4 regions of the Sphingobacterium sp. xlx-130 genome follow, and region 3 is predicted to be linked to each of the others. Evidence: riboswitches for the same ligand, from Rfam matches in the RefSeq annotation. Region 3 holds a riboswitch; each other region holds the start of a gene.
What was found. A riboswitch is a leader RNA that binds a small molecule or an ion and turns the genes downstream of it on or off. The one in region 3 is predicted to bind S-adenosylmethionine.
Positions count from the first base shown of each region.

Region 1: linked by a shared signal. The riboswitch ahead of G7B18_RS14630 (methylenetetrahydrofolate reductase) and the one ahead of metE (5-methyltetrahydropteroyltriglutamate--homocysteine S-methyltransferase) in region 3 are both predicted to bind S-adenosylmethionine.
Region 2: linked by a shared signal. The riboswitch ahead of G7B18_RS05600 (O-acetylhomoserine aminocarboxypropyltransferase/cysteine synthase family protein) and the one ahead of metE (5-methyltetrahydropteroyltriglutamate--homocysteine S-methyltransferase) in region 3 are both predicted to bind S-adenosylmethionine.
Region 4: linked by a shared signal. The riboswitch ahead of G7B18_RS04865 (5-oxoprolinase) and the one ahead of metE (5-methyltetrahydropteroyltriglutamate--homocysteine S-methyltransferase) in region 3 are both predicted to bind S-adenosylmethionine.

Region 1 covers NZ_WFKN01000008.1:164,472-167,604, forward strand. Annotated here, with positions in the region: gene G7B18_RS14620 (30S ribosomal protein S16) at 195-716, shown strand; gene rimM (ribosome maturation factor RimM) at 942-1,466, shown strand; SAM riboswitch class I at 1,517-1,620, shown strand; gene G7B18_RS14630 (methylenetetrahydrofolate reductase) at 1,671-2,627, shown strand; gene G7B18_RS14635 (protein O-mannosyl-transferase family) at 2,817-3,133, shown strand, end outside.
Region 2 covers NZ_WFKN01000003.1:526,561-529,693, forward strand. Annotated here, with positions in the region: gene clpX (ATP-dependent Clp protease ATP-binding subunit ClpX) at 1-291, shown strand, start outside; gene G7B18_RS05595 (AMP nucleosidase) at 350-1,165, shown strand; SAM riboswitch class I at 1,292-1,406, shown strand; gene G7B18_RS05600 (O-acetylhomoserine aminocarboxypropyltransferase/cysteine synthase family protein) at 1,650-2,957, shown strand; gene G7B18_RS05605 (homoserine dehydrogenase) at 3,001-3,133, shown strand, end outside.
Region 3 covers NZ_WFKN01000005.1:200,429-203,561, reverse strand. Annotated here, with positions in the region: gene metE (5-methyltetrahydropteroyltriglutamate--homocysteine S-methyltransferase) at 1-1,984, opposite strand, end outside; SAM riboswitch class I at 2,057-2,160, opposite strand; gene G7B18_RS09680 (response regulator transcription factor) at 2,245-2,931, opposite strand; gene G7B18_RS09675 (sensor histidine kinase) at 2,947-3,133, opposite strand, start outside.
Region 4 covers NZ_WFKN01000003.1:355,511-358,643, forward strand. Annotated here, with positions in the region: gene htpG (molecular chaperone HtpG) at 1-819, opposite strand, end outside; SAM-I-IV-variant riboswitch at 1,227-1,320, shown strand; gene G7B18_RS04865 (5-oxoprolinase) at 1,388-1,666, shown strand; gene G7B18_RS04870 (DUF2891 domain-containing protein) at 1,701-2,819, opposite strand; gene G7B18_RS04875 (DUF937 domain-containing protein) at 2,887-3,133, shown strand, end outside.

The sequences.
Region 1 (3,133 bases), on a different contig from region 3:
TATAAGCTAATTATTTTGGAGGGTAGACTTTTTGCCTATAGCAGTATTAAGTGATTAAAAATCAGTTTGTCTTTTTAATTAACTTCGTTGAACTCGCAAGCTCGGTTTTTATTTTTTACTTTTTATTGTTATCTTTGCGTCCCCTCTTACATACAGTACGGGGGATATGTTGAATACATAAATAATAATTAAACATGGCAACTAAAATCAGATTGCAAAGACATGGTAAAAAAGGAAAACCTTTTTACCACGTAGTAGTAGCAGACTCACGTGCACCACGTGATGGTAAATTCATCGAGCGTTTAGGTTCTTACAACCCAAACACTAATCCAGCAACTATCGTTTTAGATTTCGAAAAAGCTTTAGATTGGATGAACAAAGGTGCTCAACCTACAGACACAGCACGTGCTATCCTTTCTTACAAAGGTGTGTTGTACAAAAAACACTTGCAAGGTGGTGTGAAAAAAGGAGCTTTTGATGAGGCTAAAGCTGAAGAGCTTTTTACGAACTGGGCTGAAGGTAACACTGCTAAGATTGAAGGTAAAAAATCTGGTCTTGCAAATGCTAAAGAAGAAGCTAAAAAAGCAGCTTTAGTAGCTGAGGCTAAGAAAAAAGAAGAAAAAGCTGCCGCTGTAGCTGCAAAAAATGCACCAGTAGAAGAAGTTGCTGAAGAAGTAACTGAAACTGCTGAAAACACAGAAGAAACTGAAGGTTAATCTTTCATAAAGTATTCAAAGAAAAATGGTCGGTTCATATTATGGGCCGACCATTTTTTTCTGAAGCTGTATATTTTATTGATCATTTCATGTTTTTTAAGGAGTCAATGAGCTCGCTTCGTTCGGACCATAGGCCATCAAGAACTTTCATCTCCGTTGATGATTCATTGGAATCATGAAAGTTTTTCTTTTTTAATTTTTATTTTTGACTTTTAATTTGATAGAATGACCATAGAAGAAAGCTTTTACATCGGATATGTAAGTAAAACCAGAGGACTCAAAGGGGAGGTGCAATTGTTTTTTGAATTTGAGGATTATAATGAACTGGACTTCGAGATTATCTTTTTAGAGGTGAATAAGAAGTTGGTTCCTTATTTTGTGGATCAGATCAAGCTTCATAACAACAGTACCGCATATGCTACATTTGAAGATGTAGATCATATTGATAAAGCGCAGGTGTTGGTCCGTAAAAAAATGTACCTGCCGAATGATAAGATGCCGGAACGGGATCCAGATGATTTCCGGTATACAGATTTAGTGGGGTACTTGGTCATTGACGAAGAGCATGGTGAACTCGGAGAAATTATTGAAGTGCAGGAGATGCCGCAGCAGTTTATAGCTACGGTAGATATCGATGGTAAAGAATTGATGTTTCCACTCTCCGATGATTTGATTCTAGGGATTGATCCCGATGAAGAAATCATTGAAGTAGAGCTTCCTGAGGGATTGGTCGATCTGTACAAAGAGTAATTTTTTACTTTTTCATTTTTACTTTCCACTTTTAACACCGATATTAGCAGAGCTTATAGAGAAAGGCCGAGGGAATAGACCCGAAGAAGCCTTAGCAACCTGACGCTGTTCAAGGTGCTACATTCTATCCACCAGTTGGCGGAAAAGATAAGCTGCAGAATCACAAGGTCTTTGTGTGCTTTCTCTTAGCCTAAAAACAATTGTATGAAGATTATCGACCATATTAAACAGGCTGATGGGAAGACTTTGTTCTCGTTTGAACTTCTTCCGCCTGCTAAGGGCAAAGGGATCCAAAGTATTTTTAATACAATGGATGAGTTAATGGAATTTAACCCTCCTTTTATTGATGTGACTTATCACCGGGAGGATTACCTGTATAAGGAACATGCTAATGGTTTGTTAGAGCGTGTTGCCTATCGTAAACGCCCTGGAACGGTAGCGATATGCGCCGCAATAATGAATAAATATAAGGTGGATGCTGTACCTCATCTTATCTGTGGTGGTTTTACCAAAGAGGAAACAGAGAATGCATTGATAGATCTAAATTTCTTGGGTATTGACAACGTTTTGGTGTTACGGGGAGATGCCCGTAGGGGAGACGCTGATTTCATTCCTACGCCAGGTGGACATGCTTATGCTACGGATCTATTACAGCAAGTAAAGGATATGAATGGGGGGCATTACCTGCATGAAGATGTAGAGAGCTCGGAACAGACGGACTTTTGTATTGGTGTAGCTGGCTATCCTGAAAAGCACTTTGAGTCGCCGAACTTTAATACGGACTTCAAATGGTTAAAGAAAAAAGTGGAGATGGGAGCAGAATTTATCGTGACCCAGATGTTCTATAATATTGATAAGTACAAAGAGTTTGTCCTTAAATGTAGGGACAATGGTATTCATGTGCCTATTATTCCAGGATTGAAGCCCTTGACTTCAAAGAAGCAGCTGATAGCTTTGCCTAAGATATTTCATTTGGATATTCCAGAAGAGTTGAGTGATGCTGTGGATGCTTGTAAGACTAATGTAGATGTGCATCAGGTCAGTCAGGAGTGGATGGTGAATATGTGTCGGGAATTGATAGATTTTGGTGCTCCAGTATTACATTTTTATACGATGAGCAGCCCTGGGCCCACAAAGCGGATTGTCGAACAGTTAGCGTAAATGTTAAGGATTATTGATCAATGGTTGATTGTTAATTTTATATGTTTGTATTTGAAGAGCGAAGCAATCTATCCTATCAGGGGGTAGATTGCTTCGCTTCGTTGTATTTGTGTTAAAATTTGTTAACAATTGGTTGTTATGAAGCGTGTTATGTAGATTTATTTACTGATAATCTAAATTAATGCACGGATGACTTATAACAAAGCAAATAACTTGATCGGCTGGCTATGTGGTCTCGTGGCCGCAGCGGTTTATATCGCTACGGCCGATCGGTTTAATAGCTGGTGGGATACGGGGGAGTTCATTGCCTCGGCCTATAAGCTACAGGTCGTTCATCAGCCAGGCGCCCCATTGTTTCTTCTTATTCAAAACCTATTTTCGAATCTGGCAATGGGTAATGTCTCGAAAGTTGCTTTTTGGATGAATGTGGGGTCTGCGGTATGTAGCGGACTTACTATTGTTTTTTTATTCTGGACGATCACCGCGCTATCAAAAAAGGTGCTTCT
Region 2 (3,133 bases), on a different contig from region 3:
CTCACAGAACCTAAAAATGCGTTGATAAAACAATACGTCAAGTTATTTGAGTACGAGGGAATAGAACTCAAATTTGACAAGGAGGTTTATAATTTTATCGTTGACAAAGCTTGGGACTTTAAGCTAGGCGCTAGAGGTCTACGAAGTATATGTGAGGCAATCATGCTCGATGCGATGTTCGAGATACCGACAAGCAAAGAAGAAAGTGAGGACACCACGCTACATATAACGCTCGATTATGCAAAGAAAAAATTTGCTAAATCAGATATCAAGAAATTGAAAGTAGCCTAATACAACGATCCCTCACCCATTCGGTGGGGGATTATTTTTTAATTAAAAACCACGGAACATGAAAAAAACTAAATCTGTAGAGACTCCAATAACACCTGGACTCAAATCAAAAGAAGATATTGTTTCAAATTGGTTGCCCCGTTACACAGGCAAACCTTTAGAAGAGTTTGGCGAATATATCCTCTTGACAAATTTCTCTAAATATGTTAAGATGTTCTCTGCTATGCATGAAGATGCCCCTGTTTACGGCGAAGACAAGGCCATGCAAGCATGCACCGCCAACGGGATAACCATCATCAACTTTGGCATGGGAAGCCCTATGGCTGCCACAGTAATGGATCTGTTATCGTCAATTAAACCCAAAGCTGTCCTATTTCTAGGAAAAACAGGTGGATTAAAAAAGAAAATTGCTGTGGGCGAATTAATACTGCCAATTGCTGCTATTCGGGGAGAAGGAACTTCAAATGATTATTTTCCACCAGAAGTGCCTTCCCTACCCGCATTCGCACTGCAAAAAGCAATATCCACTACAATTCGGGATCATGCCAGAGACTATTGGACAGGAACGGTTTATACTACAAATAGGCGGGTATGGGAGCACGATAAAGCTTTTAAAAAATACTTAAAGACTATACGTGTCATGGCCGTAGATATGGAGACCGCGACCATTTTCAGCGTGGGTTTTGCAAACAAAATCCCTACAGGAGCACTCTTACTCGTTTCGGATCAACCAATGATTCCAGAAGGCGTTAAAACAATTGAAAGCGATCTATCGGTTACCGCAAAGTTTGTCGAAACCCACTTAACTATTGGTATCGCCGCATTAAAGCAACTTATAAACAATGGACTAACAGTCAAGCACCTGAAGTTTTAAGGGCTTGACTACAACAGTTCGCAGAAACTTGTCCTATTTTTTTTGTTATTTAAAAGTTTGTATTATATTTGCTCTGCACTATCGATAGATAGTGTATCTAATCAACACCTTTCTAGTATAGGTCTTGGTTTATAAAGAAGCGGCGAGAGACTGGCTCAATGACCCGCTGGCAACCTTCAAAAAAGATTTGAAAAGGTGCCAATTCCTGTCCAAAGAAATAAATCTTTGGAGCATATAAATGAAAAAAGACGATGACATTAAATTTCACAAGACAATTAGCAATTGTTGCGAATAGTAAACCTACTCGCAAAATCTCCTTTTATACAACCAATATCAGTTGTATCTCTACCCGAATGCGCTAGTCGTCAGTATCTATTGCAGTCCCGAATAATAAGGTGATATGCAATTGACACTATAAATGACGACCAAAAACCAAATTTCTTTCGCATTTCCACATAATATCTTACAGCAAAAAAAAATAAAAATGGCTAATAATAAAAGTTTAAATTTCGAAACATTACAGGTGCATGCAGGACAAGAAGTAGATCCTACGACAGGATCCCGCGCGTTACCTATCTACCAAACCTCATCTTTTGTATTTGAAAATGCAGAACATGGAGCAAACCTATTTGCGTTGAAGCAGTTTGGAAATATTTACACCCGTATTATGAATCCTACGACCGACGTTTTCGAAAAAAGGATCGCAGCATTAGAAGGTGGTGTAGCAGCAGTAGCAGTAGCCTCAGGTCAAGCAGCGCAATTTATTGCACTAACAAATATTTTAGAAAGTGGAGAGAACTTCGTATCTAGCGCAAATCTTTATGGGGGTACCTATAACCAATTCAAAGTATCCTTCAAAAGACTGGGCATTGAGGCTAGGTTTGCAGCTAATACCGATGCCGAAAACATAGAAAAGTTAATAGACGATAAAACAAAAGCGATATACGTTGAGACAATTGGTAATCCGAGCTACAACATTCCTGATTTCGAAAAAATTGCTGCTGTAGCACGCAAATACGACTTGCCATTAATTGTAGACAATACTTTTGGAGCTGGTGGATATTTATTCAAACCACTTGAACATGGTGCCAACGTAGTCGTTGAATCAGCAACAAAATGGATCGGTGGACATGGTACAAGTATAGGAGGTGTGATCATCGATGGAGGTAACTATAACTGGGGGAATGGAAAATTCAAACAATTCTCCGAGCCATCTGAAGGATATCATGGTCTAGTATTCTCCGATGTATTCGGTGTAGACGGCCCCTTTGGAAACATCCAATTCGCGATTAGAGCCCGTGTAGAAGGACTGAGAGATTTCGGCCCGGCATTATCCCCTTTCAACTCATTTTTACTTGTGCAAGGATTAGAAACGTTATCCCTGCGTGTACAGCGTCATGTTGACAACACACAGGAAATAGCGCAATGGCTAGAAGCACACCCACAAGTAGAAGAAGTGAGCTATCCAGGGCTAAAAAGTCACCCTCATCACCTACTGGCTCAAAAGTATCTTAAAAATGGATATGGCGCTGTTCTCTCCTTCACCATAAAGGGTGGTGCACAGAAAGCAGATGAGTTTATAGACTCTTTAGAACTGATCAGTCACTTAGCAAATGTTGGTGATGCGAAGACATTAATTATACACCCTTCTGCGACAACGCACCAACAATTAAGTGCTGAAGCACAAAAGGCAGCAGGAGTTTACCCTGGATCACTACGCTTATCTGTAGGAATCGAGCATATTGACGATATAAAGGCAGATCTACAGCAAGCCTTTGACAAGATAAAATAACAAAAGAAATAGTAAAACTTAAATCACAGTATAAAAAAGGGAAATGAGTAAAAAGCTTACAATTGGTATGTTTGGGTTTGGTGTTGTAGGACAAGGGTTGTACGACATCATCAAAACCAAAAATCTCAATTTAGAAATCAAAAAGTTCGTTATCAAAAACGCTCAGAAAGAGCGAA
Region 3 (3,133 bases):
CTGAATAACACATGTGCGTATGAATCTGTGTATCATCTTCAACATTAGAAGAGGAGACGCGGAACGATCGAACAGCCCAGTTTAGGTAGTTTTGTTGATCAGCTTTACGTAAAGGAAGTCCTTCACGGATTGCTGGTTCATCGATCTGAATAATTTTTATTCCTGCTTTTTCCAATGCCTGTACTTCATCTAAGATCGCGAGAGCAATCTGATAGGTCGTCGTTTCACGAGGTTGGTCATTACGAACGAAAGACCATTGAAGGATCGTTACAGGTCCTGTCAACATACCCTTTACTGGACGGTCTGTCAATGATTGTGCATAAGAGGACCAACGTACTGTCATATCAGCTGGACGATATACGTCTCCGTAAATTACAGGTGGCTTAACACAACGAGAACCATAAGATTGAACCCATCCGTATTGTGTAAATGCATATCCCGCTAACTGTTCTCCGAAATATTCAACCATATCATTACGCTCGAATTCTCCGTGTACTAATACATCAATGTCTAATTGCTCTTGAAGACGGATGGTGCTTTCTGTTTCTTCGGCAATAGCTTTGTCATATTCTGCTTGTGTTATAAGACCTTTTTTCAAATCAGCTCGCCATTTACGAACATCTTTGGTCTGAGGGAATGATCCAATAGTGGTAGTAGCAAACGCTGGTAGGTTGAATTTCGCTTGTTGAGCTATCTTACGTGCTGCAAAAGAAGATGTGCGACGAGCGTCATCATCCGTAATGTTATTAACACGTTCTTTTACTTCAGGTTTATGAATTAATGGAGATGTACGACGGCTTTCGGCCGCAGCTTTATTTGCTTCATAACGCTGTGCTGTAGTGGCGTCAATTTCGCCGTTCGCTAATATTGCTAGGTCTTTAACTTCTGCCAATTTTTGTTTAGCAAATGCAAGCCAGTTTTTAACTGCTGCCGGAAGTGTTTCTTCGTTTTTCTCGCTGTCCAAGTCAAATGGTACATGTAGTAATGACGAAGAAGTGCCTATCCATACTCTGTCTGAACCAAGCGTATTTACTGCTTGATGGATTTTGGTCAAAGATTTTTCGTAGTCGTTTTTCCAGATGTTACGTCCCTCGACAATTCCTAATGACAACGTCAAAGAGGAAGGAACTTTAGGTAGCACTGTGTCTAATTGGTTTTCTCCACGTACTAAGTCTAAATGTAATGCATGTACCGGAAGACTTAAGGCTAAATCTTCATTGTCTTTTAACGCTTCAAAGTAGGTTGTTGCGATTAATTTAGCACTTCCTGCTGCAGCATTTAATCTTGCGAATACTGAGGTGTATAATGCTTTTGTTTTTGCGTCGATGTCCAAAGCCAGGTAAGGCTCGTCAATTTGGATATACTTAGCTCCAGCTTCGGCTAATTTTGATAAAATTTGCTCGTAAACAGGAAGTAGGTTCTCAATTAAATCAATACGTTCGAATCCAGCCTCTTTCTCTTTACCGATCAATAGATAGGTGATAGGGCCAATAATAACAGGCTTAGTCTCTATTCCAGCAGCTTTCGCTTCGTTGTATTCGTTTAAGAATTTTTCTGAATTCAGCTTAAATGTTTGGTTTTTGGTGAACTCAGGTACCATATAGTGGTAGTTTGTATCAAACCATTTTGTCATTTCAGAAGCGGTTACATCGATTCCATCCTGTTGGAATCCACGAGCCATAGCAAAGTAAAGATCTAAACTATAGTTATTATCGATTTTGCTTAGCAAAGAAGTGTAACGGGCCGGTATTGCACCCACTGTTAAAGAAAGGTCTAGTACTTGATCGTAAAAAGAAAAATCATTGGATGGAATGAGGTCGATGCCGGCATCTTTTTGTGTTTTCCAGTTCGCTTCACGGATTTCCTTAGCTGTTTGTAATAGTTCTTCCGCGGAAATTTTCTTAGCCCAATATGCTTCGTTAGCTTTTTTTAATTCGCGGAAAGGTCCCACTCTTGGGTAACCTAAGTTGTTGGTAATTAACATACTATTTTCCTTTTAAATTGTTTTAATAAAAAAATAATGCTGTAAAGAGAGAGTTCTTGGATCAGAAACTTCGGCTTATCTTTTCCGCCAGCTGGCGGATAGAATTTAGCACCTTGTCAAGAGACAGGTTGCTAAGGCTTCATCGGGTCTAGTCCCTCTGCCTTTCTCTATAAGCGATGCTAAGGTATGGAGAAGAATTGAAATTACAAAGAAAAAAAAGGAGAACTTACAAATCTCCTTTTTTCTTTCTGTATTTGGTATTAGCTTACGAGTAGTTTATAACCTTTACCATGTACGTTGACTATCTCGACATTTGGGTCTTCTTTTAGGTATTTTCTCAATTTACTTAAGAAAACATCCATACTACGTCCTGTAAAGTAGTTATCATCATGCCATATTTTAATAAGAGCTTCTTCTCTTGTCAAAACGTCATTTTTCTTTAGACACAAGAGACGTAGTAATTCAGCCTCTTTGGTAGAAAGTTTTTGTTGTTGTCCCTTATAGGATATAACTTGGCTGGTATAGTCAAAGAAATACCCACCAATTTCGAATTTATCAGCTAAATCCTCATCTTTGTCTTTGGAGACGCGTTTTAGTAGCGCATTTATACGTAATAGTAACTCTTCGACGCGAAAAGGTTTAGTGATGTAATCATCTCCGCCTAGTTCGAAGGCTTGCGTTTTGTCCTCCATCATTCCTTTTGCAGTAGCAAAAATGATAGGAACTGTCTGATTTATTTTTCGGATTTCTTTTCCTAGTGTGAAGCCATCTTTTTTGGGCATCATCACATCAAATATACATAAATCAAAATTATCTTTTTTAAACTGTTCTAATGCCTGCTCTCCGTCTTGAGAAAGGACTACTTCATATTTGCCTTTAAGTTCAAGATAGTCTTTTAAGAGTTCGCCTAAATTAGGATCGTCCTCTGCTAATAATATTTTTTGCATAGTAGTCTGTATTTATCAATTGTTGGATTCCCCTGTCTTAAGAGGTAATGTTATCTCAAAGGTCGTGCCTTTATCCTTTTCGCTCTTTACTTGTATCTTACCATCAAGTCTTTTGACTATGTCATGTACGTAGCTCAACCCTAGACCAAACCCTTTTACGTTGTGTAGATTGCCTGTGGGTATACGATAGAACTGGTCAAAT
Region 4 (3,133 bases), on a different contig from region 3:
CAGATGGATCCAGAATAAAGGTTCATCCATTGACTGCGGATACAACTCGCGGTAAAAAGAAAGATAATCTTCATCTGTCAGTTCCGAAGGAGACTTCGTCCAAGCTGGATTTGTATTGTTAATAAAGTTATCAACTTCAATCGATTTGTATTTAGGTTTACCCTCTTCGTCTTCACCATCTGGCTCCGATGTAGTTTTTGTACCGAAACGAATAGGAACAGGCAAGAACTTGGCATACTTATCCAGGATCTGCTGCAACTTAAACTTATTTAAGAATTCCTCGGAATCCGCATTGATATGTAGAATAATGTCTGTTCCACGTGTCGTACGCGTACCTTCCGAAATCTCGTATGAAGTACTACCATCACAGGTCCAGTGTGCTGGTTCAGCGCCATCTTGGTAAGACAAAGAGTCAATCTCCACCTTATCTGCAACCATAAATGCCGAATAGAAACCTAAACCAAAACGCCCAATGATTTCATTCGCATCGTTGGCCTCTTTAAATTTCTCCATGAACTCAGTAGCACCTGAAAATGCAATCTGGTTGATGTATTTTTTGATCTCTTCCGCAGTCATACCAATACCGTTGTCCGATATCGTAATAGTTTTAGCTGCTTCATCAAATTTCACATCAACAACTAGCTCACCTACTTCACCATTGAACTGACCTAGCGAAGATAACCGTTTAATTTTCTGAGAGGCATCCACAGCATTAGACACCAATTCTCTTAAGAAAATCTCGTTATCAGAATATAAAAACTTTTTGATCACCGGAAAAATATTCTCGGTGTGGATCGAGATACTACCTTTTTCTTGCATATGTATTTTACTATTTAACTTTTTATTATCACAATAAACTTATCAAGGCCTGTTCCAAAGTTGACTTTAAGACAGAATGTCAGAATAACATAAGAAAAGCACTAAAATTCTGTCACTCTTATCTCTTTCAATTATACATTATCACCTCCTTATATATAGGTTTAAGACAACGGTATATCTCCTTCTGTCCAATTAGGTATTTAACTGAGATGAAATAGAGGGTTTATAGAGATTTACCTCTATTAACCCTCTACAAACCCTCTATTATAGCTCTATAAAACCACAGTAAAGTTAGAAGAATACACGGCTAAAGTAACTACTAATATCCTATGACGAAACATTGGTATAAAAACAAAAGCAGAAAATGAAAGGTTCTCTTTGTTTTTATCAAAAAGTCTACTAAATTTGTAGCGTATTCAGAATTGCAAAAGCAATACCAACCGAGTGTAGTCACCGCGGTGGTAAAATAATACGGGTTTACAACCAAAATAAACGTCTTAAAAACGCTTATTTTTCCTACCGATTTCTGGATACAATTTATGGTTTAACAAATAAATTTTTAAATTGTATGGCAACATCAATATCATTCTATCAACACTTATTAGAGAAGTTTGCACACTACTCCACCGAAGAGCTTATCCATCTCAATAATGAAACTATAAAAAGTCAAGGCTGGGGTTCTTCAAGAGCGACATTCCGTACGGCCATCATATCGGCTTTCTCCAAAAAAGGAGTTGATTTGTCCCACATCGTGACCAAAAACGATGGCTTTACCAGTATTCTATCGGTACCGGTAAAGCTTGTCGAAAACACATTGATCCCGATCAGTTGCGATTCTAAATCGTAATTGATCGGGATCAATGTGTTTTCACCCTTGGGGACTAATGGGCATGTGCTATAGCGTACAGCGCAAAAGTACCCAACCAGTGCGACCCCATATAATCATCTTGTGCAGACAGATTGGGCAACGAAAAGGCGATGTGCTCATTTGCTATTTTATTCAAATGCGACACTTGAGGAATAGCCTTGGCAATTCCGTACAGACAAGCGGCACGGCTGTAGTTCAATCCATCCAGGTGGACGAGCTTGCCGTCTGTACGATCTTTAACTACAGCTGCAGACAGGCTGAATCCCGGCTCAAATAGACTAGGCATAAATTTTTTAAGCCAACCGCTATACGATTGCTCATCTAGGATCTTACTCATTAAATATGCTTCCTCTAGACAAGGTGATAAGAAGTCATAACCACTCGGCTCATAGGCTAGATTACAATTCACGTCATTTAGAAAAAGCCGTGTGCCATGCTCTTTCAATACCGATTCAAAAGCTTTATCCCCTACCGAACGGGCATAATCCAATGACAGTGACAATCCAAAAGCCGAGTTATCATGCTGTCCGGCACGGATAGGATAGACCAATTTAGGCAGGTACTCTTTGTACCTATCGACCAATAGGTCTACCAAAGGCTGTAAATTTGATTTCCATCGCTGCGCGTCGGTATTCTCTTTCCATTGCGACAGGCTTTCCTGGAGTTTAAACAACCAAGCCCATCCATATGTACGTTCGAAACTGGTATTGTTTTTATCCTTAAAAAAAGCCAATTCCACGGCTACATTTTCCGGAGTGATATGTTGATTCAAAATAGAACGGATTTTTCCGTCCTTATCCAGATCTGGGTATTTTTGCAGGAGCTCCACAATAGACCAATAGCCATGTACCGACGAATGCCAGTCAAAACAGCCATAAAATATTGGACGCAGCTGCTTAGGCGATTTTAAGTCGTCGCTAGACCCCAATACCTGTCCTAGCTTATTCGGGTACTCCACTTCAAGACAGTGGATAGGCAATAAAAAAATTTGAGCAGCCTGTTCTTTCGTCAGGCTAATGTGTGCTGCCTCCTCCTTCGTATCCATTGGTTCCTTCCTTGCAGAATTATTACTACAATTCGAAAAAGAAATACTGCAGACAAGAGCCAAAGGCATCCATAGTTTGATTTTCATTTCGTATTTTTATTTAGCTTTAATAGATTGTTCTAAAATTATCATAATTACATTAAACTATCAAGTCATGAACATAACAGACTTAGTCACAGGAGGCATCGGCTCGAAAGCCATTTCTTCAATCGCAAATTTATTGAATATTGAAGAAAGCAAGGCAAAATGGCTCGTCGCTGCTGCCGTACCTTTAATGATTGCTGCATTAAACTATAATGCAAAAAAAGACCCTTCCAAAGAAGCGGGAATCAATAAAGCATTAGATCAACATAGTGGAGATATACTGGACCAACTGGGTGGATTGCTCGGACAAGAACCTT